One region of the Paludibacterium paludis genome, then DNA from elsewhere that is predicted to be linked to it. Evidence: riboswitches for the same ligand, from Rfam matches in the RefSeq annotation. Region 1 holds a riboswitch; the other holds the start of a gene.
The links. Region 1 has a riboswitch for thiamine pyrophosphate ahead of JNO50_RS05170 (thiamine ABC transporter substrate-binding protein). Riboswitches for the same ligand answer to the same signal wherever they lie in the genome.
Positions count from the first base shown of each region.

Region 2: it holds a riboswitch for thiamine pyrophosphate, as region 1 does, so the genes downstream of both, thiC (phosphomethylpyrimidine synthase ThiC) here and JNO50_RS05170 (thiamine ABC transporter substrate-binding protein) in region 1, are expected to answer to the same signal.

Region 1 is NZ_CP069161.1:1,139,161-1,154,823, forward strand. Features, by position in the region: gene JNO50_RS05165 (hypothetical protein) at 18-839, opposite strand; TPP riboswitch at 1,111-1,201, shown strand; gene JNO50_RS05170 (thiamine ABC transporter substrate-binding protein) at 1,245-2,240, shown strand; gene JNO50_RS05175 (ABC transporter permease) at 2,351-3,766, shown strand; gene JNO50_RS05180 (ABC transporter ATP-binding protein) at 3,759-4,709, shown strand; gene JNO50_RS05185 (TonB-dependent receptor plug domain-containing protein) at 5,118-7,670, shown strand; gene JNO50_RS05190 (MotA/TolQ/ExbB proton channel family protein) at 8,340-9,032, shown strand; gene JNO50_RS05195 (ExbD/TolR family protein) at 9,036-9,452, shown strand; gene JNO50_RS05200 (TonB family protein) at 9,470-10,168, shown strand; gene JNO50_RS05205 (M3 family metallopeptidase) at 10,357-12,384, shown strand; gene JNO50_RS05210 (winged helix-turn-helix transcriptional regulator) at 12,411-12,902, opposite strand; gene JNO50_RS05215 (D-amino acid dehydrogenase) at 13,062-14,369, shown strand; gene alr (alanine racemase) at 14,376-15,443, shown strand; gene JNO50_RS05225 (GntR family transcriptional regulator) at 15,512-15,663, opposite strand, start outside.
Region 2 is NZ_CP069161.1:152,844-168,506, forward strand. Features, by position in the region: gene JNO50_RS00685 (protein-L-isoaspartate O-methyltransferase family protein) at 1-654, opposite strand, end outside; TPP riboswitch at 719-827, shown strand; gene thiC (phosphomethylpyrimidine synthase ThiC) at 917-2,827, shown strand; gene gstA (glutathione transferase GstA) at 2,924-3,532, shown strand; gene JNO50_RS00700 (nucleotide pyrophosphohydrolase) at 3,536-3,877, shown strand; gene JNO50_RS00705 (HD-GYP domain-containing protein) at 3,863-5,074, opposite strand; gene JNO50_RS00710 (methyl-accepting chemotaxis protein) at 5,359-7,437, shown strand; gene pyrB (aspartate carbamoyltransferase) at 7,685-8,605, shown strand; gene pyrI (aspartate carbamoyltransferase regulatory subunit) at 8,622-9,080, shown strand; gene JNO50_RS00725 (M12 family metallopeptidase) at 9,204-10,739, opposite strand; gene JNO50_RS00730 (GNAT family N-acetyltransferase) at 10,884-11,408, opposite strand; gene JNO50_RS00735 (hypothetical protein) at 11,495-11,737, shown strand; gene JNO50_RS00740 (hypothetical protein) at 11,847-12,089, shown strand; gene JNO50_RS00745 (indolepyruvate ferredoxin oxidoreductase family protein) at 12,137-15,619, opposite strand.

The DNA of each region.
Region 1 (15,663 bases):
CTGGACGCATGAGCCGATCAAATCACGGCCCAAGTCCCTATGATGAGCAACAGGACCAGAACGCCCAGTAGCACCTGGGTGGTGCTGCGTTCCTTTTGCAGCAGTGCCTGCAGTGAAGCGCTGCGAGCCTCCATCTGGTTGATTTTGGTTTGCATGGTGGTGCGGGCCTGATCCTGCTCCGCGAGCGACAGTAGCATGGTCTCGCCATTGAACATTTGCAGATTCGGCAGTGTGCAGACGCCGATCAGGCGGGATACCTTGTCCCTGAAGTAAAGGCCGGAGCGTTGCAATTCATCTTTCCACTCGAAGGAGAAGCCCTGGCTGGCATAAAAGGCATGCTTTTGCAGTTTGTCGTCCTCGCTGGCTCCCGCCGGCATGGTGATCATGCCTGGGCTGACCGCGTAGTCCGGATAACTCGCCTTGGTCCAGGCGATGACCGAGGCGAACAGAAAGGCATCAACGCCGGTACCTCGCATCATGTCACTGGGAGAAATGCCGTTTTTCGGGCCGAACGTGACCGATCGGCTGGGGTGGTCGACCCTCACCCAGGCGCAGTTGTACACGGCATGATAATGGGACTCCTCGCCATCAAGCCGATGCCATTCATTGGCATCATTTTGAAGGAAGCTCCGATATTGAACGCGATAGAAGTCGGACTGCTCTGTCGTGGCACGGCTGGTGTGCAAAATCCCATAGAAGACAGTCGGCGCCTGGTTGACGATCAGGACGCTTTCGGCCAATGGCATGGCAAGGTTGGCCAGCGTGTTTTCGTTTTCCGGCGCACGGAAACTGGTGTCGTCCTTGGCCGTCTGCGCGGTAGCTTGGTCGGAGGATGTCATGTTTATATGATAACCCACGTGACTGGAATTGTACTCCCCGTCGCAGTGGCACTATGACAGTGCTCGACGGGGCCATCTTGGTGCGCGGATCGAAGACTTCGGCGTGATGCAAACACCTTTTCGGGCGCCCTCCGTTGGCACGGCACTTGCATTATAGACAGTGCGTGAGACCCCCAAGTCTTGCCGCGTTGTTCGTACTCTGTCATGCGATGCTTTTGCGGAGCCTATCGGCTCCGTTTTTTTTGCCCGCTGCGCGCCGTATAATGTTTCCCTTGAACACCGGGGGTGCCCTGACGGGCTGAGACAGACCCCATTACCTGATCCGGGTCATGCCGGCGTAGGGAGCGTGTCGCGTCCGAGCGTGCCCGTGCCCATGCTGCGCAGAAAGGCCGGGGAGACGCAATAATGAAACGACGAATGATGACGGCGCTTTTGCTGTCTTTGTCCCTGGCCCAGGCGGCCGAACTGCGGGTGATCACCCATTCCTCATTCGAGTTGCCCAAAGACCTGATCGCAGGATTCGAACGGCAGCATGGCGCCCGCGTCACCATCATCAAGGCGGGCGACGCAGGGGAAATGGTCAATAAGCTGATCCTGACCCGCGCCAACCCTATCGCTGACGTTGTCTATGGGATCGACAATACCCTTATCGGTAAAGCCCGGGCGGCAGGGGTTCTCGATCCGGTTCAACCGGCGATGCCTGTGGTGAAAGAGGCCTTGCCCGGCGCAGTCAGTACCGACTATGGGTACATCACCCTGAACATTGATAAGGCTTGGTTCTCCGCGCACAAAAAACCGTTACCCGCGTCTCTCGAGGATCTGGCCCGGCCCGAATGGAAAAACCTGCTCGTTATCGAGAATCCCGCCACCTCCAGCACCGGGCTTGGTTTTTTGCTGTCGACCATCGAATATATGGGCGAGGATCCGGCGTTTGCGTATTGGCGGCGGCTCCGGGACAACGGCCTTAAAGTGGTGAAGGGTTGGAGCGAGGCCTATAACACGGAGTTCACCCGCAACGGTGGCTCACGCCCCATCGTGCTCAGTTACGCTTCGAGTCCGGCCGCGGAGGTGTTCTACAGCAAGACGGCACTGAAAGAGGCGCCGACCGGCAATCTATTGCTGCCGGGCAGCGTTTTCCGTCAGATCGAAGGCGCGGCAACCCTCAAAGGTGGACGGGAAAAGGCCCTTGCAGTCCGCTTCATCGCGTTTTTGCGATCCGCTCCGGTGCAGGGCGCCATTCAGACCAGCATGTGGATGTACCCGGTTACCGAAGGCGTGACCATCAACCCGGTTTTCCGGTTCGCGGAGCGTCCGCGTTCCCACTCTACGCCGTCCGAAGAGCGCATCCGCAAGAATGCCCCGGGCTGGGTGTCCCGTTTTAACCGTACCATTTTGCGCTGATGGAGCGTTTGGGCAAGTGGTGGTTCGCTCTGCCGCCGCTGGGTTTTTTGTGCGTCGCTTCGCTGATTCCGGTTGTGTCGCTTCTTATGGAAGGGCGGGCGGCGGCCTCCATGGCGCTGCTGCTGGATCCATCCACTCAATGGCGGTTGGGGTGGTCTGCCGCGCAGGCTCTGGCGACCTGTCTGGTGGTTCTTCTGCTGGGCGTGCCTTTGTCGTGGTTTGTCGCGCGCCATGCTTTTGCCGGGCGCAGCCTGTTGCTTCGACTGATGATGCTGCCATTCGTAATGCCGACACTGGTGGCCGGCGTAGGAATTCTCACGCTATTCGGCTCTGGTGGCATACTCGGATGCGAGCTTGATGAGTCGGCTTGGCTGCTACTGTATGGCAATGTGTTCTATAACCTGCCTCTGGTGTTGCGGGCGGGGGTCGAAGGATTTTCCCGTGTGCCGGACAGCCATGTCAGCGCCGCGCGAGTCCTGGGGGCCGGCCGCGTGTCGGTGTTTTTCCGGATTGAGTGGCCGCAAGCGTGTCCCTGGTTTTTGTCGGCGCTGTGCATGGTCTTCCTGTATTGCTTTTCCGGATTCGGTATCGCGCTGCTGCTGGGCGGCTACCGCTATGCCACCGTGGAAGTCGAAATTTATCGCATGGTCGCCTATGAGCTGAATCTTGGCGATGCGGCTGTCCTCGCTGCTGTGTCCATGGGGTTTGCTGCCGTGGTGGCGCTGCTGCACGGCATGCTGGAGCGGCGCCTGGCGCGACCGCTGGCGGGGCACGCCCTTGCTCTTAGGCCGGTGACCGGTTGGCAGGCCATCACCCTGGCGGTATGTTGCCTCTCGTTATTGATGGTGTTTCTTTTCGCTCCACTCGCCGCCATTGTCTGGCGAGCGGCAGCAAGCGGTGCCTGGCATATTTGGCTGGAAGAGGAGACCCGCGTGGCTCTGCTCAATACCCTACGCTTTACGGCATTGACTCTTATTGGGGTAACGACCATCGGTTTGTGCCATGCGTTCGCATCGCGACACCCCGTCATGAGGGCGATGGCATGGTTGCCTGTTGTTGTTTCTCCTGTCTGTGTGGCATTCGGCTTGTTGGTGGTTTACCCGGGATGGTCTGCGAGCCTGGCCTTGCTGTTATCCGGTTATGTACTGTTGGCCTATCCATTTGTCGCGCGCAGTGTCGCCAACTCGCTGGACAGCTTGCCGGATTCGTGGCTTGCGGCATCACGCACTTTGGGGCGCGGAACGTTCTCTACGCTTTGGTTCGTGGTTCTGCCGCTTGTCGCCCCGGCATTGCGAAGAGGGCTGGCGTTCGCCGCCGCGACGGCCGTGGGGGAATTCGCTGTGACTCTCTTCTTATCCCGTCCTGAGTGGATGACCCTGACAACCTTGATCTATCAGCGACTTGGCCGGGCCGGGCAGAGCAATATCGATGCGGCTTCCTGCCTGTCTGGCGGGCTTCTGATCTTTGCCTTGCTGGCATTCGTATTGATCGAATGGCCCGACCATCGAAAGGAAAACCGTGCTTGAACTGGATGGCGTGTCGGTGCGCCTTGGCGATCGTTCAATCCTTGATGATCTCGATCTGGTGCTGGCCAGAGGTGAAAGGCTGGCTATCCTCGGACCCTCCGGGTGCGGGAAGAGCACGTTGCTGAAAGTTATCGCCGGACTTGTTCCGCCCGAATGCGGAGACGTTCGTTATGACGGTTTGTCTCTTTGTCATACCGCGACGGAAGACCGGCACTTCGCCCTGATGTTTCAGGAGTTTGCACTGTTTCCCCATCTGAATGTGCTCGACAATGTCGCATTCGGTTTGTGTGCCCGAGGCGTTCGCCGTCGCACGGCAAGGCGTACGGCGCAAAGCATGCTCGAGAGTCTGGGCTTGGCCCATCATGCCGGATCCAGGGTCTGGTCGTTGTCCGGTGGGGAGCAGCAACGCGTTGCGCTGGGTCGGTCCCTGGTGACGCGACCCCGGGTGATGTTGCTCGATGAACCGTTTTCCAGTCTTGACGCCCATTTGCGCAAGGCCTTGCAGGAAGAGTGCATCGCCAGATTGTCCGCGGAAAACACCGCGACCATCCTGGTGACGCACGACCGGCATGAGGCTTTTTCCATGGCTCATCGGGTGGCGGTGATGCATCAGGGGCGCTTTGTGCAGGTTGGCGCGCCGGAGGCATTGATGGCGGCGCCGGCGACACCCTGGCTGGCAAGGTTTCTCGGCTTCGAGAATGTGGACGAAGACAGGGCGATTCCCGACGAAGCGTTTCTTCTGGGCGATGCCTACCCGCGAGCCACTATTCGTTCGGTGACCTGGGGTGTGGGTCAGGTTCTTCTTGAGGTGCAAAGCGAGTCGGCGGGATTTTACCGTGTCCGGATTTCCGCGAGGGAACTTGGCGTGCTGGGCATCCGGCCTGACCAGGGGGGGCAGATCGGGTTGGCCATCGATTTCAGCAAGGTCATCCATTTTTGCTGAGGCGCGCTCATTTTTTTGAATTTATCTCCCTCTACTGCTTCGGGTATAGGCTTCCTAGCTGGTTGGTGTGTTGTGTTTCATCAACATAGTGATGTTTTGTGGATGACAGAGGTGGTGTGGCAAGTCCATTTATTATGAATTTTGTTGTTTTATGGTTTTCCTGAATGGCATTGATTGTTGGTTAAGTATTTGATGTTTAACTGATAGTTTATTAAAAATTGGTGTTTTTTTGTGCAGGGATATTGTAGTTTGCAAAAAAACAACATGTGTTGGATAAACATCACCCTCCGGGACGTTTAGCGTTTGTTATTTATGTCGGATTCATGAAATAGTTTTATGGGGGTCAACGGAGATCACTATCGACGTTGCTTCATATAACAACTCTACCCAGGATCTGGAGAGAAAAACATGGTCTACAAAAGGAAAACGCTGGTGGTTGCCATTGCCCTGATGGGCTCTGGCCTGGCCTCGTCATCGGCCTGGTCGGCCGAAGCTGGCACAGAGAAACTCGAACGCATTGAAGTGGTTGGTTCCAACATCAAGCGCATTCAGAAAGAAGGCCCGTCGCCGATCGAGACGCTCAAGCGCGCGGATATCGAAAAAACCGGTGCAAGCACCGTCGCCGAGCTGCTGCTCAAACTGCCATCCAACACCGCCGGTTTCAGCGAGCAGGGCGCCGGTCTGCAAAGCGCCCCGGGCACGTCCAGCGTGGGGTTGCACGGTCTTGGTCCCGACAACACCCTGGTTCTGCTTAACGGCCGTCGTATGACCGGCTACGGCATCGCCCAGGGTGGTTTCACCAACTTCGTCGACCTTAACAGCATTCCGGCCAGCGCCATCGAGCGCATCGAAATTCTCAAGGATGGTGCTTCGGCGATTTACGGTTCCGATGCCATCGCCGGCGTGGTCAACATCGTGACCCGCAAGAACTACCAGGGGATCGAAGGCAAGATCGGTTACGGCACCAGCAGCAAGAGCGATGGCACCGAAACCACCTCCAACCTGACCATTGGCGTGGGCGATCTGGAAACCGATCGCTACAACTTCCTGGTAACGCTGGATACCTATGATCGCAGCAAAATTGCGATGAAAGATCGGGATTTCTCCAAGGATTCGGACACGAGCTCCCGTGGCGGGATTGACGCGCGTTCGCCGACCGGCGCCATTCCTTCCTGGTTCGACAAGACCGATCCGTACGTCGATCCGGATACCGGTATTCAAGGTGCATGGAAAGTCTTCGGGAATTGCCCGACAACGCCGGTTGGCGGAAAGTGTCTGTTCAATGCCAACCCGCACATGAACCTGATGGACAAGGCCGAGCGCCGCGGCGTGCTGGGTGAATTCAACTTCAAGTTCAGCGATACCTTGTCGGCGTTCGCCGAAGCGGCCTATACCCGCAACAAGGACTGGTCGCAGATCGCGCCGACGCCGAGTTCAGGTAGGGTTCCTGCCGGCGTCGCCGGTAACCCAGTCAACAAAGACTCACGGTTCGTTTGGCGCCTGATGGGGCTGGGGGATCGCAAGACGCTGATTACCTCCGACACCTATCGCGCGCTGGCCGGATTGCGCGGCTCGCTGTCGTCCTGGGACTGGGAAACCGCGCTGGGCTATAGCCGCAACGATGTGGACAGCGCGAGTGAGAACTTTGCCAGAATCAGTGCGCTTGATGAGGCCATTGCCAATCAGCAGTTGAGCCCGTTCCTGCCGGTCGATCCGGCGGTCATGGCCAGCCTGCGTTATAAACCCTGGACCAAGGGCCGCTCCTCCATCACCTTCTGGGACTTCAAGCTCTCCAATCCGGAAGTGGCTCAGTTACCGGGCGGCGCCGTGGGCGTGGCCATCGGGCTCGAGGCGCGGCGCGAAACGGGACGCACCTGGTCCGATGCCGCCGCGGAAGTCGGCGATGTCATCGGCCAGGGAGGCGCGTCGATGAACGCCAACCGCAATACCCGCGCGGCCTACATCGAAGTCAATATCCCGGTCTCCAAGTCGTTCGAGCTGCAATTGGCGGAGCGCTACGACTACTACAACGACTTCGGCGGCGCCTTCAATCCCAAGGTGGCGTTCCGCTGGCAGCCGGATAGTCGGGTGATGCTGCGTGGCTCCTACAGCACCGCGTTCCGTGCGCCGTCGTTGCAGCAGCTGTATACACCGGGTTCGACGGGTTATAACAATTTGCGCGATCCTGTGCGGTGCCCTGTCGTGACTACTGACAATATTTATTGTGGTTACTCCACACCGGTGACGAACGGCGGCAACTCGAAACTGCAACCTGAGAAGTCCTATAACAGTTCAGTTGGATTGGTGGTCGAGCCGTTCAAGTGGGCGTCGTTGTCGATCGACTACTACCGCATCAACAAGACCAACGTGATCAAGTCGAATGATCAATACGTGCTGAACAATTTCCCGGGACTCGTGACTCGCAATGCGAGCGGTGATATCGAAAATATCGACAGCCCCTACATGAATATGGGCCGCGAAGTGATTCGCGGGATCGATTCTTCGCTGATCCTGCGTGGAGATCTGGGCAACCTCGGCAAGCTGACCTACACCGCGGGTCTGAACTACCTGATCAGCGATCAGATTCAGGATTTCACCGGTGGTCCGCTTTACGAAAACGCCGACCTGATCGGCGCGGTGAAGACCCGCATGCAGCACACGGTGAGCTGGGACATCGGCCCCTGGTCGCCGTCCTTGACCTACAACTACATCGGCGGCTACAAGGATTACAGCCACGACAATGTGACCGGTCATACCGTCGGCGCGTACGACTTGTTCGATGTGCAATTGCAGTATTCCGGCATCAAGAACGCCCGAATCACCGCGGGGGTCAAGAACGTGGCCAACAAGAAGCCGCCGCTGTCCACCTTCGGCAACTACGCGAGCACTGGTTTCAACACCGATCTGTACTCCGCGCAAGGCCGTTTCTTCTACATGAACGTGGGTTACAAGTTCAAATAATCATTCATGCATGAAGCGTAAAACCGCGAAGCTTGTCGGGCTTCGCGGTTTTTTCTTTATGATTTCATTGCATTTTTCTGCGTGTGTGCTATTGAAAATTTTATAAGCGTTGCTTATTCATGTCCCATATTGCTTTCCCAAAACAACACGCCTGTTTTCGGAAAGTGACATATATTGTCCGACAGGATGTTGCATTGCACCAACCTTGTGCATCATGTCAATATCGGTGCAAATAATCGTAGGATATTTCATTATTTCCTTATGATTTGATGTTGGTAAGCGTTTGAATTTGTTTGATAATTTTGCTATTTTTGTTTTGGCATGATTGTTGCTTTGTAACGAAAAAGCAACACTGTGAAGGTGCTGTGTAGACAGGTGAAATTTTTTGTTGTCACCTTGATGTAAATCATGAAATTATCATTGGTGTGTGCGGTCGCTGGATACAGTCGACGAAAAAACAAAAAGCGCACGCAAGCCTTACTTTGAGAGATAAGGAAACTTCAGGTGGTGGTTGCCAGGATGTCACGGAGTCTGTCTCTGTTACCGCTGCAGCCGTTGAAACTTAACCCGTGTGAACAGGCTGTCTAAAGCCTGGATCGGTGTGCCGGATTTCGCCCACGAGGCGCTTGACGGTGCCTTCTCAACACGTTTTTGCAATAGGTAATAGTCATGTGGAATATGATCGTTGAAGTCAGCATTATGTCGGGCGGCCTGGTCCCCCTGTTGGCTTTCATCTTGCTGGGAGTGATTGCCGTTGTTATCGAGCGCTTCTACTTCTTTCAGCGCGTGCTGAAAACCGGCCACGATATCGAGCACGATATCAAGCAGGTGAACGGACGAAACCTGGAGAAGCTCAACCAGGTTGCCAAGCACTACGAGCAATCCATTCAGGCCCGCATCCTCAAGACCGCCGTCGAGTCGGCCAATGACGACGCAGACACCCTGGATCGCCGCATCGAAGAAACCATCCTCTGGGACATTCCCAAGCTGGACAAGAACATCTGGCTGCTTGACAGCGCCGTGACGCTCGGCCCGTTGCTCGGCCTGTTCGGCACCATTATCGGCATGATTCAGTCCTTCTCCGTTCTGGGCACCAGCGGTACCGGCAACCCGACCGCGGTGACCGGCGGTATCGGCCACGCGCTGATCGCGACCGGTGGCGGCCTGATGATCGCCATCATTGCCGTTTCGTTCCTGAACTATTTCAACAAGCGCATTCGCCTGGCCGGTCACCAGAACGAACTGATCAAGGTCATGCTGATCAACCGTCTGGCCTCCAACGCCGGAGCCGCGACTGTCGCTGTTGCCGAAGCCCGTCAGCCCAAGACCGCTCCCGCTTCCTCCGCTGCCCAGGGAGCGTAAGTCATGAGCAACCGTCATCGTTATTTCGAGCAGAAGGAAGCTCGGATCGAGATCGTGCCGATGATCGACATCATGATGTTCCTTCTGGTGTTCTTCATGGTTGTGACCCTGAAGATGATCGAGGGCGCGGGTATCCCGATGCAGCTGCCGGGATCCTCGACCGCCGAAACCCTCAAGCCGCCGGTCAAGGTCACCGTATCGGTCACCGACCAGGGTGAGTTGCGTTATGAAGGCAAACCGACCACCAAGGACGCGCTGTCCGCTCAGTTGAAGTCCGCCAAGGCGAGCAACGGCAAGGTCGACGTGATCATTGCCGGTGACAAGACCGTGGACCTGCAGAAGCTGATGGAAGTGTTCGATATCGTGCGCGGCGCGGGTATTACCAATGTCGGTATTGCCGCCAAGAAGTCGGCAGCGTAAGGAGGCGGATGATGCCTATGTCTGCTGCACCTTATCCCGGCCCGCTCTGGCCCCAGGGGCATAAGCGGGAACGCAACACGTTATCGTACGGCAAGGCTTTTGCCATTGCCCTGGCGATCGAAGTGGCCGCTACCGCGGCGGTTTTCGGAGTAGTGGGTCTGCAGGGTGAAAAGAAGCCGGAGGAGCCCCAGACCATGCAGGTGGTCGATATTCCGCCTCCGCCTCCGCCGCCCAAGGAAGAGCCGAAGCCCGAGCCCAAGCCCGAGCCCAAGGTCATCGAAAAGGTGATCAACAAGCCGGTGCCTCAGCAAAAGGCGATCAAGGAAACGTCGCCGGAACCGCTGGAAACCCCGAAGGCCATGCCCGACGGTGTCAAGTCGAGCGGTCCGACCATTCCGACCGAGGTGGGCACCAAGACCACGGCTGGCAATGGCGCGCAAGGCACGGGGCCGGTGATCAAGGGGCTGGTTCCCATTCACAAGGTTCAACCGGACTATCCGCGCCAGGCCTTGCAGGATGAGATCAATGGCGAAGTGGTTGCGATCCTGACCGTGGGGCCCGATGGCCGGGTCTCGCATGTCGAGATCAAGAAATCGAGCAACCGGATTTTCAACAACAGCGCCAAGTCGGCATTGATGCAGTACCGCTTCCAGGCTGACGGCGCGACTCACCTGGCAGAAATCGCGATCGGCTTCAATATCACGGACGCCCAGTAAGGGCGGGATGCCTGCGAGTCCGAAGACCGGCCCATGGCCGGTCTTTTTATTGTCCTTGGCAGGGCGGGATGGCGGTGAAGCAGTCGGCGCGCCAATCATTGAGCCGGATTGTTAATTGTCTTGAAATCTTCTGATATATTGCAATTCTGATCTGATGCTATGAAGTCTGGAAGTGGGCGGGGAAGTGGATGAATACAAGCAGGTTGTTGATCGTGCGGAGTTATGGTGTGCGCGCCGTGGCCCTCTTTCTTCTGTCCGTGTCAGCTGGTTGGGCATCGGTTGGAGACCGGGGAGTCGTGGTCCCCGATGCCCCGGTGTTCACTGTCGCTTGCGAGAGTCAGCTCGAAACGACCCGACGTCAGATCGCCCGTTTCGAAGAAGGCCGTTTCGATAGCGACCTGATGCGCGCATGGAACCGCATGCTGGTAGATTTGAATGCCGTCTGGCAGCCCGCCAGCCTGTGGGCCACTGTCAGCCCCGATCCTGACTTGCGTCGTGCGGCTGAGAAATGCGATCTTGCGTTCACCTCCCTGTTCAACGAAATCACCCAATCTCCAAAGCTGTATGCGCGGTTCCGAAACTATGTGGCGGTCGATGTCGTGGACCGTTCCGCCCGTGAATCGATCCTGCTCGATTTTGAAAGCAGCGGTGTCAATTTGCCTGCGCCGGCCAGAGGAAAGGCGCTGGCGATTTTTGCCGAAATTGGTCGTTTGCAACAGGCTTTTGCACGCAATCTGCGCGAAAACACCACGCGCCTGGTTTTCACGGAAGAGGAACTCAAAGGGGTGGATCCGGGGTTCCTGGCTGGCGAGCCCAGAGACCGGGAGGGGCGATACCTGATCGGTTTTGACGCGCCGGAGGCCGATGCCGTCATGTCATCGGCCCAGAGCGGTGCTGTCCGGCAGCGCTACAGCTTCGCGCTTAGCCGACGCGGCGGATCCGAGAACCTCGTGCTGCTGAACCGGATCGTTGTGTTGCGCAAGGAGCTGGCGCGTCTGATGGGATATGCCGGTTTCGCCGACTGGGAGTTGCGCTCCCATATGGCCGGCAGCGCCCGCGAGGTCAATAGCTTTCTTGCTGAAATCAAAAAGCGTGTCGAGCAACTGGAGCGCAATGAACTGGACTTGCTGACTTCGGAAAAGGCACGACGGAGCGGCCGGGACGAGGCGCGTCTTGAGCGCTGGGATGTTTCTTATTACCGGGACAGCTACATCGCCTCCCACTACCGGGTGGATGCCAGCGATATTCGCAAGCAGTTCCCGACCGGTGCGACGGTCGATTGGCTGCTGCTGGTGGCCAGTCGGCTGTACGGCCTGGATATCCGGCCTTCCGAGGCGTTGCCGGTCTGGCACGAGGACGTGCGCGGGTACGATGTCTACGACAAAGCCAATACCTGCTACCTCGGATCGTTCTATCTGGATCTTTTCCCGCGGGACGGCAAGCTCAAGCAGGACGCCACCATTGCCTTGCGCAGCGGCAGTCAGATCGAGGGCATTACACCGGTCAGCGTACTGGTTGCCAACTTCAGCCGTGACAATCTCGGCCAGGAAGAACTGTCGACGCTCTTTCACGAGTTCGGGCATGTCATGCACGGGGTGCTGTCGCGGGCGCGTTACCAGGTGAACGCCGGAACCAATGTGAAGATCGACTTTATTGAGGCGCCTTCGCAGATGTTCGAGGAGTGGGTGCGGCGCAAGGAGGCGCTGGCGCTGTTCACCGAGGCTTGTCCGAGCTGCCGTCCGGTGGATCTGGGCGTGGTATCGCGCATGAACGAAGCGCGCCAGTTCGGCCGTGGCATCGAGTATGGTCGTCAGTGGTTGTATGCCGCCTACGACATGTCGCTGGCCGGCGCGCGTCCTGGCGATGCCATGAAAACCTGGAGCGCGATGGAGTCGGCATCGCCTCTGGGGCATGTGGAGGGGACCCAGTTCCCGGGGATTTTCGATCACATTGTCAGCGGGGGCTACGCCGCTGGCTATTACGGCTATATGTGGTCGCAAGTCCTGGCTCTGGATATGTTGTCGGCTTTCGGGGACAACGTGATGGATCCGGTGGTCGGGCTGCGTTTCCGCAAGGAAATCCTGGAAAAAGGCGGGGAAGCGTCCCCTCAGGCACTGGTCAGGGCGTTTCTCGGCAGAGCGCCATCCTCCCAGGCCTTTTTCGCGGAAATCACCGGCCAGCGGCAGATTCCGAGTGTGGCCCAGGCAAGGCGCTGATCCTGGCCGCGCGTTGCAACGGCCGGTCAGTTGTCGGCGATCGGCAGTTGCAACGTCTCTTTGACCTCCTCCATGACCACATAGCTGCGCGATTCGTTGGCCGCCGGCAGTTGCAGCAGAATTTCACCCAGCAGCTTGCGATACATCGACATGTCGGGCAGTCGCGCCTTGATCAGATAGTCAAACTCCCCGGAGACCAGGTGGCATTCCAGAATTTCCGGAATATTGCACACGTCACGCCGGAATGCGTCGAAAATATCTCCCGATTTGGCGGATAGCTTGATCTCGACGAATACCAGCAGCTGAGCGCCCATCGCTTGGGGGTTCAGCCTCGCGTAATACCCTTCGATCACCCCTTCCCGCTCCAGCCGGCGCACCCGCTCGGTGCAGGGCGTGGTGGACAAGCCGATGCGTTCGGCCAGCTCGGTCATCGAGATCCGGCCATGGCTCTGCAGCAATCGGAGAATCTTCAAATCAAGCTTGTCGAGTCTCCGTTCGACAGGTAGATTTTTTTTCATATTTCCCCTGTAAATCAGGATTTTTTCAGATCAATTACCTAGTCGAAAGGTAAATTATAGTCAAAAAAATGCCTTCTGAATGAATATACTAACGGAATTCCCTGATCCAGAAAAACCGGTTTTCAAGCCGGACGCAAACGCAACGTGGAGAGTCTGTTCATGAAGGTGATCGTATTGGGTGGTGGCGTAGTCGGTGTTTCGACCGCTTGGTATCTGGCCAAGGCCGGATGCGAAGTAACAGTCGTCGATCGGGCCGAGTCTGTCGCCATGGAAACCAGTTTTGGCAACGCAGGGCAAATCTCCCCGGGATATTCCGCTCCCTGGGCCGCTCCCGGAATACCGCTAAAAGCCATCAAATGGTTGTTCCAGCGCCATGCCCCGCTGGCGTTCCGCCCGGATGGATCCCTGTACCAACTGCGCTGGATGGCGCAGATGCTGGCTAATTGCAACGAAAAGTCCTATGCCGTCAACAAGGCCCGCATGATGCGTCTGGCCGAATACAGCCGCGACAAAATCCGCGAGTTGCGCGAAGAAACCGGTATCGCCTATGAAGGCCGTCAGGGCGGCACGCTGCAGTTGTTCCGCTCTCAGGCGCAAGTTGACGCCATGCAGAAAGATATCGCCGTGCTTGAAGAGTGCGGCGTGCCGTTCCGCGTTCTCGATCTCGCTGGATGTGCTCAGGTCGAGCCGGCGTTGGCGCGTGTCGGAGACAAGATCAAGGGCGGCTTGCAATTGCCGAACGATGAGACCGGGGACTGCCATCTGTTTACTAGACAGCTCGCCGAGCTGGCCAAAGCTCGTGGCGTGGCATTCCGCCTGGGCGTCAGCGTTGACGGTCTTGAGGTGCGCGGTAATACGGTCACGGCCGTGCGTATCGGGCAGGAGCGGCTCGAGGCGGACCATGTGGTGGTCGCCATGGGCAGTTACTCGCGCGATTTCGTCAAAACGCTCGGCATCGATATCCCGGTTTACCCGGTAAAAGGCTATTCGCTGACCGTGCCCATCACCGATGCGAGCGCCGCTCCGGTGTCCACCATCCTCGATGAAACCTACAAGGTGGCGATTACGCGTTTCGATGACCGGATCCGCGTAGGAGGCATGGCGGAATTGTCGGGTTATAACCTGGATCTCAATCCGCGCCGGCGCGAAACGCTGGAAATGGTGGTGACCGATCTGTATCCGCAAGGCGGGGATGTGGCGTCGGCCTCTTTCTGGACCGGTCTGCGGCCCATGACGCCGGATGGCACGCCGATCATCGGTGGCACGCGATTTGCCAACCTCTCGCTCAATACCGGCCATGGCACCCTGGGCTGGACCATGTCCGCCGGGTCCGGCAAGGTTCTGGCCGACGTGATTACCGGACGTGCACCGGAGATCCGTATCGATGGTCTTTCCTTGCAGCGTTATGCGGCAACCGGCGAAACGCTGGTTGTGCCGTTGTCCACGGCCGGCACGGCAGGGGCGTAAATCATCATGCGTCCATTGCTTGCCACGATCCGGCTGGATCGCTTGAAGCACAATTACCTGCTCGCGCGTCGCTTGCATGGTGGCAAGGCCATCGCGGCGGTGAAGGCCAACGCGTATGGACACGGCGCCGTCGATTGTGCGCGGGCGCTGTCCGGCGTGGCGGACGGCTTTGCCGTGGCATGCCTCGAAGAGGCGGTAGAGTTGCGCGATGCCGGTATCGGTGAACCCATTGTCATGCTTGAAGGCGTTTTCGAGGCCGATGAACTTGAGGTCGTATCGGCTCTCGACCTGTGGCCGGTTGTTCAGAACGACGAGCAACTGGCCATGGTGCTGGCCGCCGATGCGCCGGGGTTGTCCCGTATCTGGCTGAAAATGGACTCGGGCATGCATCGTGCCGGATTCGCGCCGGCCGAGTACGCGGCAAAGCACGCGCAACTGATGGCGAGCGGGCGCGTTGGCAAGATTGTGCGCATGACGCATTTTGCTTGCGCGGACGAGCCGGGTTTGCCGACAACCCAGGCCCAGATCGAAACATTCGACGCGGCATGCCGTGGTTTGCAGGGCGAGGAAAGCCTGGCCAACTCCGCCGCCATCGCCGTTCACCCGCGGGCCCGCCGCGACTGGGGGCGGCCCGGGATCATGCTCTATGGTGCTTCCCCTTTGCCCGAAGGCTGTCCTGAAATGAGCGGACTGCAACCCGTGATGCGTCTGACAAGCCGGGTGTTCGGGGTGCGGGAGTTGCCTCCCGGAGAGGCGGTCGGTTACGGTGCGACATTCACCACGGATCGGCCTACCCGTGTCGGGCTTGTGGCTTGCGGCTACGCCGATGGTTACCCTCGTATCGCGCCTTGTGGCACGCCGGTCGCTGTCGATGGGCTGCGCACCCGTGTGATCGGCCGTGTTTCGATGGATATGATGACCATCGATCTGACGGATTTGCCGTCGGCTGGCATCGGCAGCGAAGTGGAGCTGTGGGGCGATGTCGTGGGTGCCAATGAAGTGGCCGCGAGCGCAGGAACCCTTGGCTATGAAATCCTGTGCAATGTGAAGCGTGCCCGCCGCATCGTGCTGTGATCCGTCCCAGTGAAAACGGCGCACCGGGTGTTGAAACCCGGCGCGCCGTTTTTTTATGCCCGACGCGATCAGTTTTCCGTGCGCGTGGCGGACTGTTCTTTCAGGTAGCTTTCAAGGGCGTGCCCGGCGGAAAGGATGTGGAAACGAATGAAGGCTTCGGCTTCATCGGCTTTCCCGGCCTTGCACAATTCCAGAAGCTGAGTGTGCTCCTGGTGCGCCA
Region 2 (15,663 bases), 990 kb from region 1:
CGAGAACCGTTCCGGTTCGATCGCCTCGAAGCCGGTCAGACGGCTGATACAGGTATCGAACAGCACCGTTTCGGAGAAGGCGGTTTCGCTATCGCGGCGGATCAGCGTCGCGCGCATCACCGGTTCGTCGCCGATGACCACGACCATGCGGCCGCCGACGGCGAGTTGATCGCGCAGGGCGAGGGGCGCCACCGGCAGGGAGCCGCCGACGAAGATGGCGTCGAAGGGAGCCTTGGAAGGCAGCCCTTCAAGGCCGTTCGCCACATGCACCACGGCATTGGCGATGCCGGCTTTCTTCAGGTGCTTGCGCGCGGTGTCGGCCATGGCCGGGTCGCATTCGAGCGCGTGAACCTCGCTAGCGAGGTTGGCGAGCAGCGCGGTGACGTAGCCTGAGCCCGCGCCCACTTCGAGCACCCGGTCCTCGGCGGCCAGCGCCAGATCCTGGACCATTCGCGCCTCGACCTTCGGTTGCAGCATGGATGTGCCGTTGGGCAGCGGAAGTTCGGTATCGACGAAGGCGATCAGGCGCTGATCGTCCGACACGAACTCTTCACGTTTCACGTGAAACAACAGGTCGAGCACTTTCGGATCCAGGACGTCCCAGGGGCGGATCTGTTGTTCGACCATGTTGAAACGGGCATTCTCGAAATCCATTCGCTTCACTCCGGAGGGCTTCATGACGATAACTTGCGATTATCCCATATTTGCCTTACCTTCACAGCATCGCTAGGGGTCCTGCGCGGCAAGCGGTTTGCCGGCGCGGGTGAGACATACCCTCCGAACCTGATCCGGTTAACACCGGCGTAGGGAAGCGCATTTCGGCCTGCCGCGTACCCGGCACGGCACGCGGCGGCTCACGCCGCGCATCCGTTTCCCCTGCGCCGTTTCATCGCACCATACAAGGATGATACGAACGATGAACGCGCCAGCCAAACTCAATGAATCCCTGACGGTCGATACGGCCGCCATCCAGCCTTTCCCCAACTCCCGGAAAATCCATGTCGAGGGAAGCCGTCCGGATATCCGCGTGCCGATGCGCGAGATTTCCCTGGCCGACACGCCAACCCAGATGGGCGGAGAAAGGAATCCTCCGGTCACCGTTTACGACACCAGCGGCCCTTATACCGATCCGGCGGCGGTGATCGACATCCGCTCGGGGCTCGCGCCACTGCGCGCCGCCTGGATCGAGGAGCGCGGCGACAGCGAACGCCTCGCCGAGTTGACCAGCCGTTACGGGCGCGAGCGCGCCGCCATGCCGTCGCTGGACGACTTGCGTTTCAATCTGACGCGCCAACCGCGCCGCGCCAGGGCCGGAGCCAATGTGACGCAAATGCATTACGCGCGGCGCGGTATCGTTACGCCGGAGATGGAGTTCATCGCCATCCGCGAAAACCTGCGCCGCGACGCGTATCTCGCCTCGCTCAAGGCGCAGGGGCCGATGGGCGAGAAATTCGCCGCGATGATGACGCGCCAGCACCCCGGCCAGTCCTTCGGCGCGGCCCTGCCCGAAGCCATCACGCCCGAGTTCGTGCGTGGCGAGGTCGCTGCCGGGCGCGCCATTATTCCGTGCAACATCAACCATCCCGAATCCGAACCGATGATCATCGGGCGCAATTTTCTGGTGAAGGTCAACGGCAACATCGGCAACAGCGCCGTGAGCTCGTCGATCGCCGACGAGGTGGACAAGATGACCTGGGCGATCCGCTGGGGCGCCGACACCATCATGGATCTGTCCACCGGCAAGAACATCCATGAGACCCGCGAGTGGATTTTGCGCAACAGTCCGGTGCCGATCGGCACCGTGCCGATCTACCAGGCGCTGGAAAAGGTCGGCGGCAAGGCCGAGGAGCTGACCTGGGAAATTTTCCGGGACACGCTGATCGAACAGGCCGAGCAGGGCGTGGACTATTTCACCATCCACGCCGGTGTCCTGCTGCGCTATGTGCCGATGACCGCCGGCCGCCTGACCGGCATCGTGTCGCGCGGCGGCTCGATCATGGCCAAGTGGTGCCTCGCGCATCACAAGGAGAATTTCCTCTACACCCGCTTCGAGGAAATCTGCGAAATCATGAAAGCGTACGACGTGAGTTTTTCGCTGGGCGACGGCTTGCGTCCGGGATCGATCTACGATGCCAACGACGAGGCTCAGTTGTCCGAACTGCGCACGCTTGGCGAATTGACAAAAGTGGCCTGGAAACACGATGTGCAAACGATGATCGAAGGCCCCGGGCATGTTCCGATGCAATTGATCAAGGAAAACATGGACAAGGAGCTCGAGTGGTGCGACGAGGCGCCGTTCTACACGCTCGGTCCGCTGACCACGGACATCGCGCCCGGCTACGATCACATCACCTCGGCGATCGGCGCCGCGCAGATCGCCTGGTACGGTACGGCCATGCTGTGCTATGTCACGCCGAAAGAGCACCTTGGCCTGCCGGACAAGGACGATGTGAAGGAAGGCATCATCACCTACAAGCTGGCCGCCCACGCGGCCGACCTCGCCAAGGGTCACCCGGGCGCGCAGATCCGCGACAACGCCCTGTCCAAGGCCCGGTTCGAATTCCGCTGGGAAGACCAGTTCAATCTTGGTCTCGATCCTGACCGGGCGCGGGCGTTCCACGACGAGACGCTGCCCAAGGACAGCGCCAAGGTGGCGCATTTTTGCTCGATGTGCGGACCGCATTTCTGTTCAATGAAAATCACCCAGGACGTGCGCGACTTCGCCCGCGAACAGGGCATCTCCGAACAGGAGGCGCTCGATGCCGGCATGGAGGTCAAATCGGTGGAATTCGTGCGTAACGGTGCGCGGCTTTACGACAGGATCTGATTGCCCCGCCCGGCATTGTGGTTGATTTGGCGGGATGGGCGGAGCATGATCTGGCACATCCTGTCGTGCCTTCACCCATGAAAGGAGTCTGGATCCATGAAACTGTACCTGTCCACCGGTTCGTGCTCGCTGTCCGTTCACATCGCGCTGTGCGAGTCGGGCCTCGCGTTCAGCACGGAAAAGGTCAACCTGAAGGTCTCCCCGCACCTGACCGAGTCCGGCGCGCAATTCACCTCGATCAATCCGAAGGGCTATGTGCCGGCCCTGGAGCTGGACAACGGCGACATCCTCACCGAAGGCCCGGCCATCGTGCAGTACATCGCCGACCTCGTCCCGGAAAAGCACCTGGCGCCGGCCAACGGTTCGATGGCCCGCTACCGGCTCCAGGAATGGCTGAATTTCATCGCCACCGAGATCCACAAGTCGTTTGCCCCGTTGTGGAACCCGGCCTCGTCCGACGAGATGAAGCAGGCCGCCACGACCCGCATCCACAGCCGTCTTGACTGGTTGGCCGGCGAACTCGCGGATCGCCCCTATCTGATGGGCGAATTCACTGTCGCGGACGGCTATCTCTTCACCTGCCTGAACTGGATGAACTACCTGAAGATGCCCGTGGAAAACTGGCCCGCGGTCAAGTCCTACCTCGACCGGGTGGCGGCGCGCGAAGGCGTGGCGCGCGCCATGAAGGCCGAGGGTCTCGCGTAAGACATGGCGGATTATCTTGTCGATGCGGCGCCGCTTAGCGCGGCGCTCGAAACGTTTGCCGGCGAACGCGGCTGGGAGCCTTATCTTACCGCGCGCAACCTGATGCTGGCGCTGACCGGCGAAGTGGGGGAGCTGGCGGAGATTTTCCAGTGGATGAGCGACGAAGAGGCCGCGAACCTGTCCGCGGATCCGGAAACGTTCGCTCATCTGCAGGAAGAGATCGCCGACGTGCTGTTCTATCTTGTGCAGCTGGCGCGCGTCACCGGGGTCGACCTGGATCTGGCGTCGCGCGACAAGATCCGCAAGAACGCCAGGAAGTACCCGGCCCCCTCACAGGAAGCGTAGGGGGTCGATTTTCCATTTCTCCGGCGATTCGTGCCTGACGATGCGGTCGCCGCCGCCAAATCCGACGGGCCTGGCCAGATCGAGGATTTCCGGAGGAATGTAGCCGTTGCCGCGCAGACTGAAGAACACCTTGACCTTGGGTTGCGCGAGCTTGTCGGCGTTCTGTTCCACCACCACCGCCAGCCGCCCGCTTTCTAGCCTGACCAGCGCGCCGACCGGGTAAATCCCGATGCAGCGCATGAACGACTGGACCAGCGCGGGATTGAAGTGGAATTTCGACCATTCGTAGATCTTGCGCAGCGCATCGGTCGGTGGCATGCCCTCGTGGTAGCAGCGATCCGAAGTCAGCGCGTCGTACACATCGACGATGGCGGCCATCTGACCCAGCTGCGAGATTTCGTCGCCTTCCAGGCCTTCCGGATAGCCACTGCCGTCGTGGCGTTCATGGTGCTGGGAGGCCACGTCGATGGCGGTTTGCGAGATGCCCGACGTGGCCGTCAGGATGCGCCGGCTTTCCACCACATGGCATTTCATCACGGAAAACTCGTTTTCCGTCAGGCGGCCCGGCTTGTTCAGAATCTCGTCCGGCACCTTCATCTTGCCGATATCGTGCAGCATGCCGCCAATTCCGGCGTGATGGATCGTTTCCTTGTCCATGCCCAGCGCGTTGCAAAAACTCACCATCAGCGCGCCGACGCTCACCGAGTGCAGGAAGGTGTAATCGTCCTTGTCCTTGATCCGGCACAGCGACAGGAGCGCGCCATTGTTGCGCAGGATCGAATGGGTCATGCGTTCGACGGACGGCGTGATGTTTTCGAGTTCCACCTGGCGGCCAAGCCGGGCATCGTGCAACACCGAGCGGATGATCTGGTGGGCCTCTTCGTGGACCTGCTTCGCGCGGCCGATTTCTTCCCTGGCGTCCACACGCCGCTCGATGCCCTTTTCCCGGGTGGCGATTTCCAGTATCTCGCTCTCCAGCTGACGCTTGACCTCTTGCGCGGTCGGCGCGTCGGCGTCCAGCCCGCGGCTGGTGTCGATATACAGCTCGTGAATGCCAGCGCTTTGTATTTTCGCGATATCGGCTTCGTTTTCGAGGCGGAACCGGCTGCGTAAAAAAGGGTGGGACATCCAGTCGCAGTTCAGGTCATGGATGAACATGCCGACACGAAGATCCGAAATGTGGATGCGCTTGATCATGGGCGAACCGGACAAAAATCGGGACAACTGCAATAGTAGTGCCTGCGTAGCGGATTTGAGAAGCATCCGGGGCGGATCCGGGTACCGCGCCGGTTTACACGGAGTCTCGTTGAGCTATCGCAAACTTTTGCGATGAAAGACATTTTTTGCGCTAGGGGGAATGTACAGGAGAAGCCGCTGCCGTATAGTGAATAGTGGCGCAGCCCGGTCTGCTTAGCCTGCCCGGGAAGCTCTTGCCATAAGAGGATAGCGCGGTAGCGCAGGAACAGTAGGGGAGTTTCAGAATGGAAAACAACAAGAAGTGGGGCCGTTTGAGCCATCGCATCATCCTGGTGGCCGCGATCGCGATCGCGATCGGTTTCGCGGCGATGATCGCCCTGATCACCAGGCAAAGTTACGATTCGTCGGTGGAACTCGGCTATCTGCTGGCCGAGCAGAAGGCCGAAGCCTACAGCCATGACGTGGAGGGGGTGTTCAATCAGGGCTTCCTGTTGCCCGAACACCTGGCCAACTCCGTGCTCGGGCACAAGCGGGTCGCCCAGCCGGACCGTCACCATGTCGACAACGTCATCATGCAGTTGCTGGACAAGGCGCCGCAATCGATCGGATTGTGGATGCTTTGGGAGCCGGAAGCCTTCGACGGGCGCGATGACGCGTTCCGTCTGGACTGGCCGCGACATGATCCGACGGGGCGCTTCGCGCCCTATGTGACCCGCAACGACAAGGGCGTCGCGCAACTGGACGTGATGATGGATGCCGCCCGGGTCAAGGAATTCCCCAAGTACAAGGACAACCCGAAAAGCTATCAGCCGGATTATGAAAAAACCGGCTGGGGCGATTTTTATTTCGTCCCGAAAACCCGCTCCCGCGACACCATCACCGAGCCTTACATCTACGAAGTGCAAGGCAAGAAGGTGCTGGAAAGTTCACTGGTGGTGGCGATGAAGGACGCCAACGGCAAGTTCCTCGGCGTGTCGGCCACCGACATGTCGCTGGAGGATCTGCAAAAGCGGTTCGGCGCGATGAAGGTCGGCGACGACGGCTATGTGCGCCTGATCTCCGAAGGCGGACTCTATGTGGTTTCCCAAAAACCGGAGCTCAACGGCAAGCCGGTGGAAAAGGACAACCCGCTCGCGGCCCAGCTCGACAAGGTGAAGAAGGGGGAACGCTTTACCTTCGAAGCCGACGGTTTCACCCATTTCTTCCATCCGGTGAAAGTGGCCAATACCGGGCAGTTCTGGTCGGTCGGCGTGAGCGTGCCCACCTCGTCGATCACCGCCGCGGCGCGCAGCCAGGCGATGTGGGCGATCATCATCGGTTCCACGGCGCTGGTGGTGATTCTCGTGGTGCTCGGCATCGTGGTGACGTCGCTGACCCGGCCGCTTCTGACGATGGCCACCACCATGGAGGAAATGGCCGCCGGCAAGGGCGATCTGACGGTGCGCATCGATGTGGCCAACAAGGACGAGATCGGCCGCATGGCGCATGCTTTCAACGCGTTCATCGGGTCGCTCAGGGACATGTTCGTCGACGTGCGCGAGCAGAGCCTCGCGGTGACGCGCGCGGCGACGGAACTGGCCGGATCGGCCGCGCAAGTGGAAAAGGCTTCGGCGAGCCAGTCCGATGCGGCCAGCGCCACGGCGGCGGGGGTCGAGGAAGTCACCGTCAGTGTGCACCATATCGCGGATACCGCCGAGGAGGCGGGCAAGATCGCCCGTGAAACGGGGGATCTGGCCGAACACAGTGTGCAGACGGTCGATGAAGTAACGCGCGAAATCCAGAACATGACCACCAGCATGCACGCTCTGGCCGAGCGCATGAACCAGCTGGGCGCGCGCTCCGAAGAAGTGAGCACCATCGTCCGGGTGATCAAGGACATCGCCGACCAGACCAACCTTCTGGCGCTCAACGCGGCGATCGAGGCGGCGCGCGCGGGCGAGATGGGACGCGGCTTCGCCGTCGTCGCCGACGAGGTGCGCAACCTGGCCGGCCGCACGGCCGAGGCCACCGTGGAGATCACCCGTATCGTCAACGCCATCAGCTCCGAAACCCGCGACGCGGTGAACGATGTGCAAAAGAGCAATCAGCTGGTGGACAGCAGTGTCGGCATCGCCGAAAGCGCCAACCAAGCGATGAGAACCGTGTACGACCGGAACCAGACCCTGGCGCAGAGTATCGTCGATATCGCCGCGTCCACGCGCGAGCAGTCGGTGGCCAGTTCGGAAATCGCCCAGAATGTTGAGCGCATCAGCCTGATGGCTCAGTCCAACAGCGATGTGGTTCGCGAAGTGTCGGCATCGGTCGAGCATCTGCGCGGATTGTCGGCGAATCTGGAGGCTTTGGTCGGCAATTTCCGCCTGTGACGGGAAGCCCGTCATGGTGGCGGGCTTAACCTTGGCATGCGTTTCGGATTATAATCGGCGCATTATCCGAAGGAATACGCATAGCGATGAATGGTCTGGACGCCGCGCTCCACCCCAGTCCCCGGAACGGACGCCTGTCCGGCCGTCGTCGATCCGTCCGTTCACGGATGATGCGTTGTTTGAGAAAAAAGCTCCTGAATTGTCAGGGGCTTTTTTTGTATCCGGATGCGCTTAAGGAAACCGCCCCATGACCAATCCCCTGTACCGCAAGCACATCATTTCCATTCCCGATTTCAGCCGCGAGGAACTGGAACTGGTGGTGGCCACCGCCGCGAGCCTCAAGGCCGCGCCGCGCAACGACCTGTTGCGCGGGCGGCTGATCGCGAGCTGCTTTTTCGAACCGTCGACCCGTACCCGCCTGTCCTTCGAAACGTCGGTGCAGCGCCTGGGCGGCACGGTGATCGGGTTTTCCGATGGGGCCAACACCTCGGCGAAAAAGGGCGAGACGCTGGCCGACACCATCAAGATCATTTCCTCCTACACCGATGCGGTGGTGATGCGCCATCCCAAGGAAGGCGCGGCGCGTCTGGCCAGCGAATTTTCCGCCGTGCCGGTGATCAACGGTGGCGACGGCGCCAACCAGCACCCGACCCAGACACTGCTCGATTTGTTCACCATCCGCGAAACCCAGGGGCGGCTGGACAAGCTCAGCCTCGCCTTCGTCGGCGACCTGAAATACGGGCGCACCGTGCACTCGCTCGCCCAGGCGCTGTCGCTGTTCGACTGCCACTTCTATTTTGTCGCGCCCGACGCGCTGGCGATGCCGGACTATCTGTGCGAAGAGCTCGACGAGAAAGGCATCGCCTATACCCTGTGCGACAGCCTGGAAGAGGTGATTCCGCTGGTCGACATCCTGTACATGACCCGGGTGCAGCGCGAGCGTTTCGACGAGGCCGAGTTCAAGAAAATCCAGGGGCAGTATGTGCTGCGCGCCGACATGTTCCGCCACGCGCGGGACAACCTGCGGGTGCTGCATCCGTTGCCGCGCGTCGATGAAATCACGCCAGACGTCGATGCCACGCCCTACGCCTACTATTTCGAACAGGCGAAGAATGGCGTTTTCGCGCGCCAGGCGCTCCTGGCGCTGGTGTTGAACGAAACGGTGTAACGCAAAGGAAAGCACGATGGACTACACCCGCACTGTCGAAGCCCTCAAGGAAGGCACCGTCATCGATCACATCCCGGCCGGCCAGGGCCTGAAGATCCTGCGCCTGTTCCGTTTCTCCGATAGCGGAGAGCGGGTCAACGTCGGCCTTAACCTGTCGTCGCGGCATATGGGCTCGAAAGACCTGATCAAGGTTGAGAATATCGCGCTGACCGAAGAGCAGGCCAACGAGCTCGCGCTGTTCGCGCCCAAGGCCACGGTGAACGTGATCGAAAACTACGAAGTGGTGAAGAAGCACAAGCTGGAGCTGCCGGAAACGGTGGAGGGGATTTTTGCGTGCCCCAACTCCAATTGCATATCCCATAAAGAGCCGGTTCGCAGCTTTTTTTACGTTTCCGTGAAAAAAAGTGATACAAAAATGAAATGCAAGTATTGCGAAAAGGTGTTCAGTAAGGATATTGTTGTGGAAGTGCGCTAAGTCGTACAAAGGATGAAGAGAAACTAGAGGGCTGGTTCACAGCTCGACACAGCATCAAAATCAAAAAATCGCGAAGCGCCGCAGGTAACTGCGGCGCTTTCGTTTTTGGCGTCCTGCTACGGACTATTTTCCCCGCGGTTTGCGGCCAAGATGGGTTTTGACCGTCGGGTACATCCTCGCCAGCTGTTCCAGAACGGCGGCGTCCGGCATCGGGGCCGCCAGCGTGTCCGCAAGCTTGCGATCCGTTTCCGGTGAGTCGTAGCCGTGCGCGAGACCCAGGGTATGAGCCATCGCGTGCAGCGTGGCCGGCAGGCTGAGCGCGCACTCGCGCGTCATGTTGACGGGCTGAATGCCGCCGCTGCGGCCAACGCGGGTGTCGCAATGGCCGCGCTGTCTCAGTTCCAGAACATGCCGGTCGCCCGGTACGGCCGGACGAAAACGGATCCCCGCCTGCTCGCCGTACCATGCCGCGGCCTCTTCGAAAACCCGGCGCCCGTCGCCGGGATACTCCGCCGCGTAACGGTAAGGCACCACGCCCAGATGCCATTTGCGCACACCGTCGCGCACCGGCGCGCGCAGGGTGTCCTGTCCGTTGGCTTCGTTCACCAGTTGGGGCACGCCGCCCTGTTGCAGGACATCTTCGCGGCTGCCCACCACCATGTCGCCGCTCACCATCACATTGCCCTGTTGCCGCAGCCTCACTGGCCGTCCGCCGGGAATTTCCCAGGTGGTCATGCTGTCGTTCCGGCCGGCGGCGGGGATCGTGTTTGCCGGCCGCGCGTCATGGCGCGAGGTCTCCGGATCCTTGCGCAGGCCCGCGTCCCTCCGGTTCTCTGCGTCATCCTGTCCGGGCAGGAAGACGTCGCTCATGTCGACCGTCACGGGTTGGACGGTTGGCCTGTGCCGCGGCACGGTTTGGCTTGCCGGGGAACGCGGCGAGGTAACGCGCTTGGCGGCTTGCGGATAGCGTTTGGCCAGTTCGGGCACGATGGCATCGAGGTCGCCGTGCATTGCCCGGGTCCGGGAGATATCGCGGTAGAGCGGGTCATGCACGAGACCCAGCGCATGCGCCATCATATGAATAAGCACGGCGCCATTCACCGAATCGGCGCGCGTCAGACTCAGATCCTGACGCCCCCCGCGCCAGCCCAATACCGCGGAGGTGCGCTGCGGATCGAGCCTGACCCGTACGTAGTCGCCCAGGGCCCGTTCCTGACGGGCAAAGCGGATACCGGTTTTTTGCCGGTACCGCTCGGCGGCCTGTTCGAACGCGAGGCGCGCATCGGCGGGATAACCCTCGGAAAAACGGTAGGGCACGACAGCGTTTTCCCATGCCAGGATGCCGCGGACGGCGGGCTGTCTGAGGTAACGTCCGTCCTGTCCGGTCGGCGCCGCCGAAGCCAGTGCCGGCAAGCCTTCGGTATCCAGTGTTTGCCGGTCGAACGGCAGGATCATGTCGTCGCTGGTGGTCACCGCCGGCGAGTGGATGACGACAACCTGGCGGCCCGTTCCGCGTTCGGTCACGAGGCCCGGCGCGTCGTGGTGGCGGTAGACCGGCGTATGCCCGGCATAGCCGTTGAACGGTGGCGCGGCATGGGCGGACAAGATCGCCGGACCGGCCATCAGCCAGGCCAGTCCCGTCAGGTAGGTTCTGCGCATTTGCTGCTCCTGCCAAGTCATTAAAGCAGGAGACATTAGCCGAACGGAAGACGGCGCCGAATCAGTCAACAGCCGTTAGGCCGTCGGACATTTCCCCACTCGTTGCCGGACGGGCAATCCCGGAAAGGAGACGGCGCGTTCCGGCTAGCTGAGCCGTTTTTGCATGAACACCAAGTCCAGCCAGCGTCCGAACTTGATGCCGACCTCGGGCATGCGCGCCACTTCCGCGTAGCCCAGACGCCGGTGAAAACGGATCGATCCTTCGTTGGCCGCGTCGATGCCGCCGACCATCACATGCATGCCGGCTTGCCGGGCGCGTTCTTCCAGCTCGGTGAGCAGGCGGGCGCCGAGGCCTTTGCCCCGGCTGTCTTCGGCCAGGTGCACGCTGTGCTCGACCGTGAAGCGAAAGCCGGGAAACCCCCGGAATACGCCGTAGCTCGCGTAGCCGATCACCCGGCCATCCTCTTCGGCGACGATCACCGGAAATCCTTGAGCACGGCGGCCGGCGAACCATGCTTCGCGTTCTTCGAGCGTAACGGGGTCGTCGCAATACACGGCGGTGGAGGTGGCGATGACATGATTGAAAATGGCCAGGATCGACGGTACGTCATCCTGGCGGGCATCGCGGATCAGCATGGGTATTTCCGAAGTGGTGGCCGAGGTCTTCATGGTGCCATCCTTGCAAGCCTCGTGCCAATTGAACTGGCACGCTGTTTGCGAGAGCAGGGTGTCAGCCACTCTCCGGGGAGAGATCCATGTTCGCCCATTTTCGCGCGCCGCGCCGCCAGGCCTCCGAATCCGGCACGTCGGAGCTTGTGATGTTCAACTACCGGCGGCCGGTAAGGGCCCGCCTGGTATCGCTGGGACCGGGCAACGGCAAGCTTTGGCTCGTCGAAATGCTCGATGCGCAATCGGGTATCTGGATCTGGCAGGAAGAGTCGCGCGACTCGGCGGCGGCGCTCGATTGCGCCAGGCGGCTGAGCCTGTTGCTGTCCTGAAACGGTGCAGGCGTTCACCGAAGCGGGGCAGATGTTGTTTGATCTGGATCATGAGTGGTTGGCTCGATGAAGCTTATGATTTTGCCATTACCTGATTGGCCATTCTGTCATGCACACGCAAAGCGAGGACCCTGCGAGTCGTTTTCACGGCGCTCAGCGGTCTGCACAGCGGCAAGAACTCGACGAAGACAAACGGTTCGGACACGCATTCTGGCTGGGAGGCATTCCCGGCGCTTTCCTCGGTTGGTGGTTGTTTCCCGGTCTGGGTGTGACACCCCAGCTCGGCATCCTGATCGGCATGTTCGCCGGCATGGGACTGATTGGACTGATTCAGGAATGCCTGTCCAAATGAAAACGGGGCACGGTGTGGCGTGCCCCGCCGGTTGGTGCTAATTACCGTCAGGCCGCCGCTTCTTTCGGATGGCTGTCGCCGGGTCCGCCAAAACGCCCCATCAGCTCGTTTTCCTTTTCCCTGACGATCTCGTACTGTTTCGCCTTGACGTGGCCGAAACCGCGCACGCTTTCGGCCAGACGAGCGATATCGGCCGCCAGCGCGAGATTGTCGGCGCGCAGTCCGGCCAAGAGCCGTTCCACCAGGGTTTCGTACTCGGTGATCAGCCGGCGCTCCAGTTTGCGGTCGGTCTGCCAGCCGAACGGATCGAGGAGCGTGCCGCGCAGAAAGCGCAGGCGGCTGAGCACTTTCATCCCCGGCAATACCCAGCGTCCGAGCTTGAGTTTGCGCGGTTTGCCCCCGGTCATCCAGCTCGCGCCCAGGTGGAAGGTGAGCCGGTAATCGCCCTCGAACTGGTTGCCGAGTTCACGCAGGAATTCCCCGTCGGTGTAGAGCCGCGCCACTTCGTATTCGTCCTTGTAGGCCAGCACGTGGAAATAGGCGCGGGCCACCGCGAGCGTCAGCGCCTGGCTGCCGGGCTTGAGGCGTTCTTCGGCGTTTTTCACCCGCTGCGCCAATTGGCGGTAACGCTCCGCCAGCGCCTCGTTCTGATAGGCGGCGAGATAAGTCGAGCGGTGATGCAGCACGGCATCCGGTGTTTCACGTGGAACAAACTGCACCACCGCGTTCGGGGTGACCAGCGCTTCGATGCGCGCCGGATCGTGAGCGGCGTGACGTCCCCACCGGAACGCTTGCTGATTGAACGACACCGCCGCGCCATTGAGCCGCACCGCTTCCAGGATGGCCTCCTCGGACACCGGCACCAGCCCCTTTTGCCAGGCGAACCCCAGCATGAACATATTGCTGGCGATGGCGTCGCCCATCAGTTGGGTGGCGAGGCGGGTGGCGTTGACTTCCGAATACCGTCCGGCGCCGACCGAGTCGATCACGGCATCTTTCATCGAGCGCGCCGGATAGCGCAGGTCCGGGTTGCGCAGGAAGGCGCTGGTCGGCGCTTCGTAACTGTTCAGGACGGCGTGTGTGAAGCCTTCGCGCATTTTGGCGAGGGCCTCTTCGGCGGCCGTGACCACCAGATCGCAGCCGAGCACCAGATTGGCGTCGCCGGCGGCGATGCGTACCGCATGCAGTTTGTCCGGCGAGTCGGCGAGCCGCACGTGCGACCAGACGGAACCGCCTTTTTGCGCGAGGCCGGCCATGTCGAGCACGGTCACGCCCTTGCCGTCCAGATAGGCCGCCATGCCCAGCACCTGGCCGATGGTGACGACGCCCGTGCCGCCGACGCCGGTGACCATGATGCCATAGGGCTGCGACAGGTCCGGCAGCGACGGAGCGGGCAGGGCGGGAAGGTCCTCCAGGCGCGCGCGCGAGCCGGCCGAGGAGCGCAGTTTGCCGCCTTCCACGGTGACGAAACTCGGGCAGAACCCTTCCAGACAGGAGAAATCCTTGTTGCAGCTTGACTGGTCGATTCGGCGCTTGCGGCCCAGCGGCGTTTCCACCGGCAGCACCGACAGGCAGCCCGATTTCTGACCGCAGTCGCCGCAGCCTTCGCAGACGCGTTCATTGATGAACGCGCGCCGCGCCGGATCGGGAAATTCACCGCGCTTGCGCCGGCGGCGTTTTTCCGCGGCGCAGGTCTGATCGTGAATGAGGATGGTGGTGCCGTCGGTTTCGCGCAGTTCGCGCTGCAGCCGATCGAGTTCGCGGCGGTGAAACACCTCGACGCCCGCCGCCAGACCGGTCGCGTTGCGGTACTTGTCCGGGTCGTCCGAGGTGATGACGATACGCTTGACGCCTTCGGCGTCGAGCTGCCGGGTGATCATCGGCACATCCAGATAGCCGTCGACGTGCTGGCCGCCGGTCATCGCCACCGCGTCGTTGTAGAGAATCTTGTAGGTGATGTTGACGCCGGCCGCGACCGAGGCGCGGATGGCGAGCAGACCCGAATGAAAGTAGGTGCCGTCGCCCAGGTTCGCGAACACATGCCGTGTTTCGGTGAACGGCGATTGGCCGATCCAGGGCACGCCCTCGCCGCCCATCTGGGTGAAGGTCTTGGTGCTCGGATCGATCCACGAGGCCATGTAGTGACAACCGATGCCGGCCAGCGCGCGCGAACCTTCGGGCACTTTGGTCGAGGTGTTGTGCGGGCAGCCCGAGCAATAATGCGGCACGCGCGGCAGCGCCTCGCGCGGCTTGACCAGCTGGGCCTCCTTGTCGTCGTAGAACTTCAGGCGGTCGTGGATGACCGGGCTGTCGAACACGGTGGCCAGACGGCTGGCGATGGCGCGGGCGATCATCGCCGGGGTCAGCTCGCCCGCGGCGGGCAGCAGCCAGTCGCCGTGCGGCAGCGCCCACTCGCCCTTTTCGGCGAACTTGCCCACCACGCGCGGCCGTTCGCCGTCGCTCCAGTTGTACAGCTGTTCCTTGAGCTGGTATTCGATGACCTGGCGCTTTTCTTCGACGACCAGGATTTCCTCGAGCCCGCGGGCGAACTGGCGCACGCCTTCCGGTTCCAGCGGCCAGACCATGCCGACCTTGAAAATGCGCAGACCGATGCCGGAAGCGGTGGCTTCGTCGATACCCAGGTCATCCAGCGCCTGCATCACATCGAGATAGGATTTGCCGGTGGTGATGATGCCAAGGCGCGCCGCGGGCGAATCGAGCACCACCCGGTTGAGTTTGTTGGCGCGCGCGTAGGCGAGGGCGGCGTAGAGCCGGTGGTGCAGCACACGCTTTTCCTGCACGAGTGGCGGATCCGGCCAGCGGATATTGAGGCCACCTTCCGGAATCGGAAAATCCTCCGGCAGCACGATGTTCAGGCGCTCGGGGGAGATATCGACGATGGCCGAGCTTTCGATGGTGTCGGTGATCGCTTTGATCGAGACCCAGCATCCCGAATAGCGACTCATCGCCCAGCCGTGCAGGCCGAAATCGATCACTTCCTGGACACCCGACGGATTGAGCACCGGAATCATCGAAGCGGCGAGAATGTGGTCGGACTGGTGCGGGAAGGTGGACGACTTGGCCGAATGGTCGTCGCCCGCCACGATCAGCACCCCGCCCAGCGGACTCGTGCCCGCGGCGTTGCCGTGCTTGAGCACGTCGCCTGACCGGTCGACGCCCGGTCCCTTTCCGTACCACATGGCGTACACGCCGTCGTACTTCGCGCCTTCGAACAGATTGACCTGCTGGGTGCCCCAGACGGCGGTCGCCGCGAGATCCTCGTTGAGGCCGGGATGAAACACCACCTGGCGCTCGCGCAGGTATTTGGCGGCCTTCTGCATGGTCTGGTCGACATTGCCCAGCGGCGAGCCGCGGTAGCCGGTGACGTAACCGGCGGTGTGGTGGCCCTGGGCGCGGTCGCGGTCCTGTTGCAGCATCGGCAGGCGGACCAGCGCCTGGATGCCGTTCATCAATACGTGCCCGGTTGGAGCGGTGTATTTCTCCTCCAGGTCGACATGCCGTATGGACATGTTGTCTCTCCTCTTTTCCTTCCGCTTGTGGCGAATGACTCCCG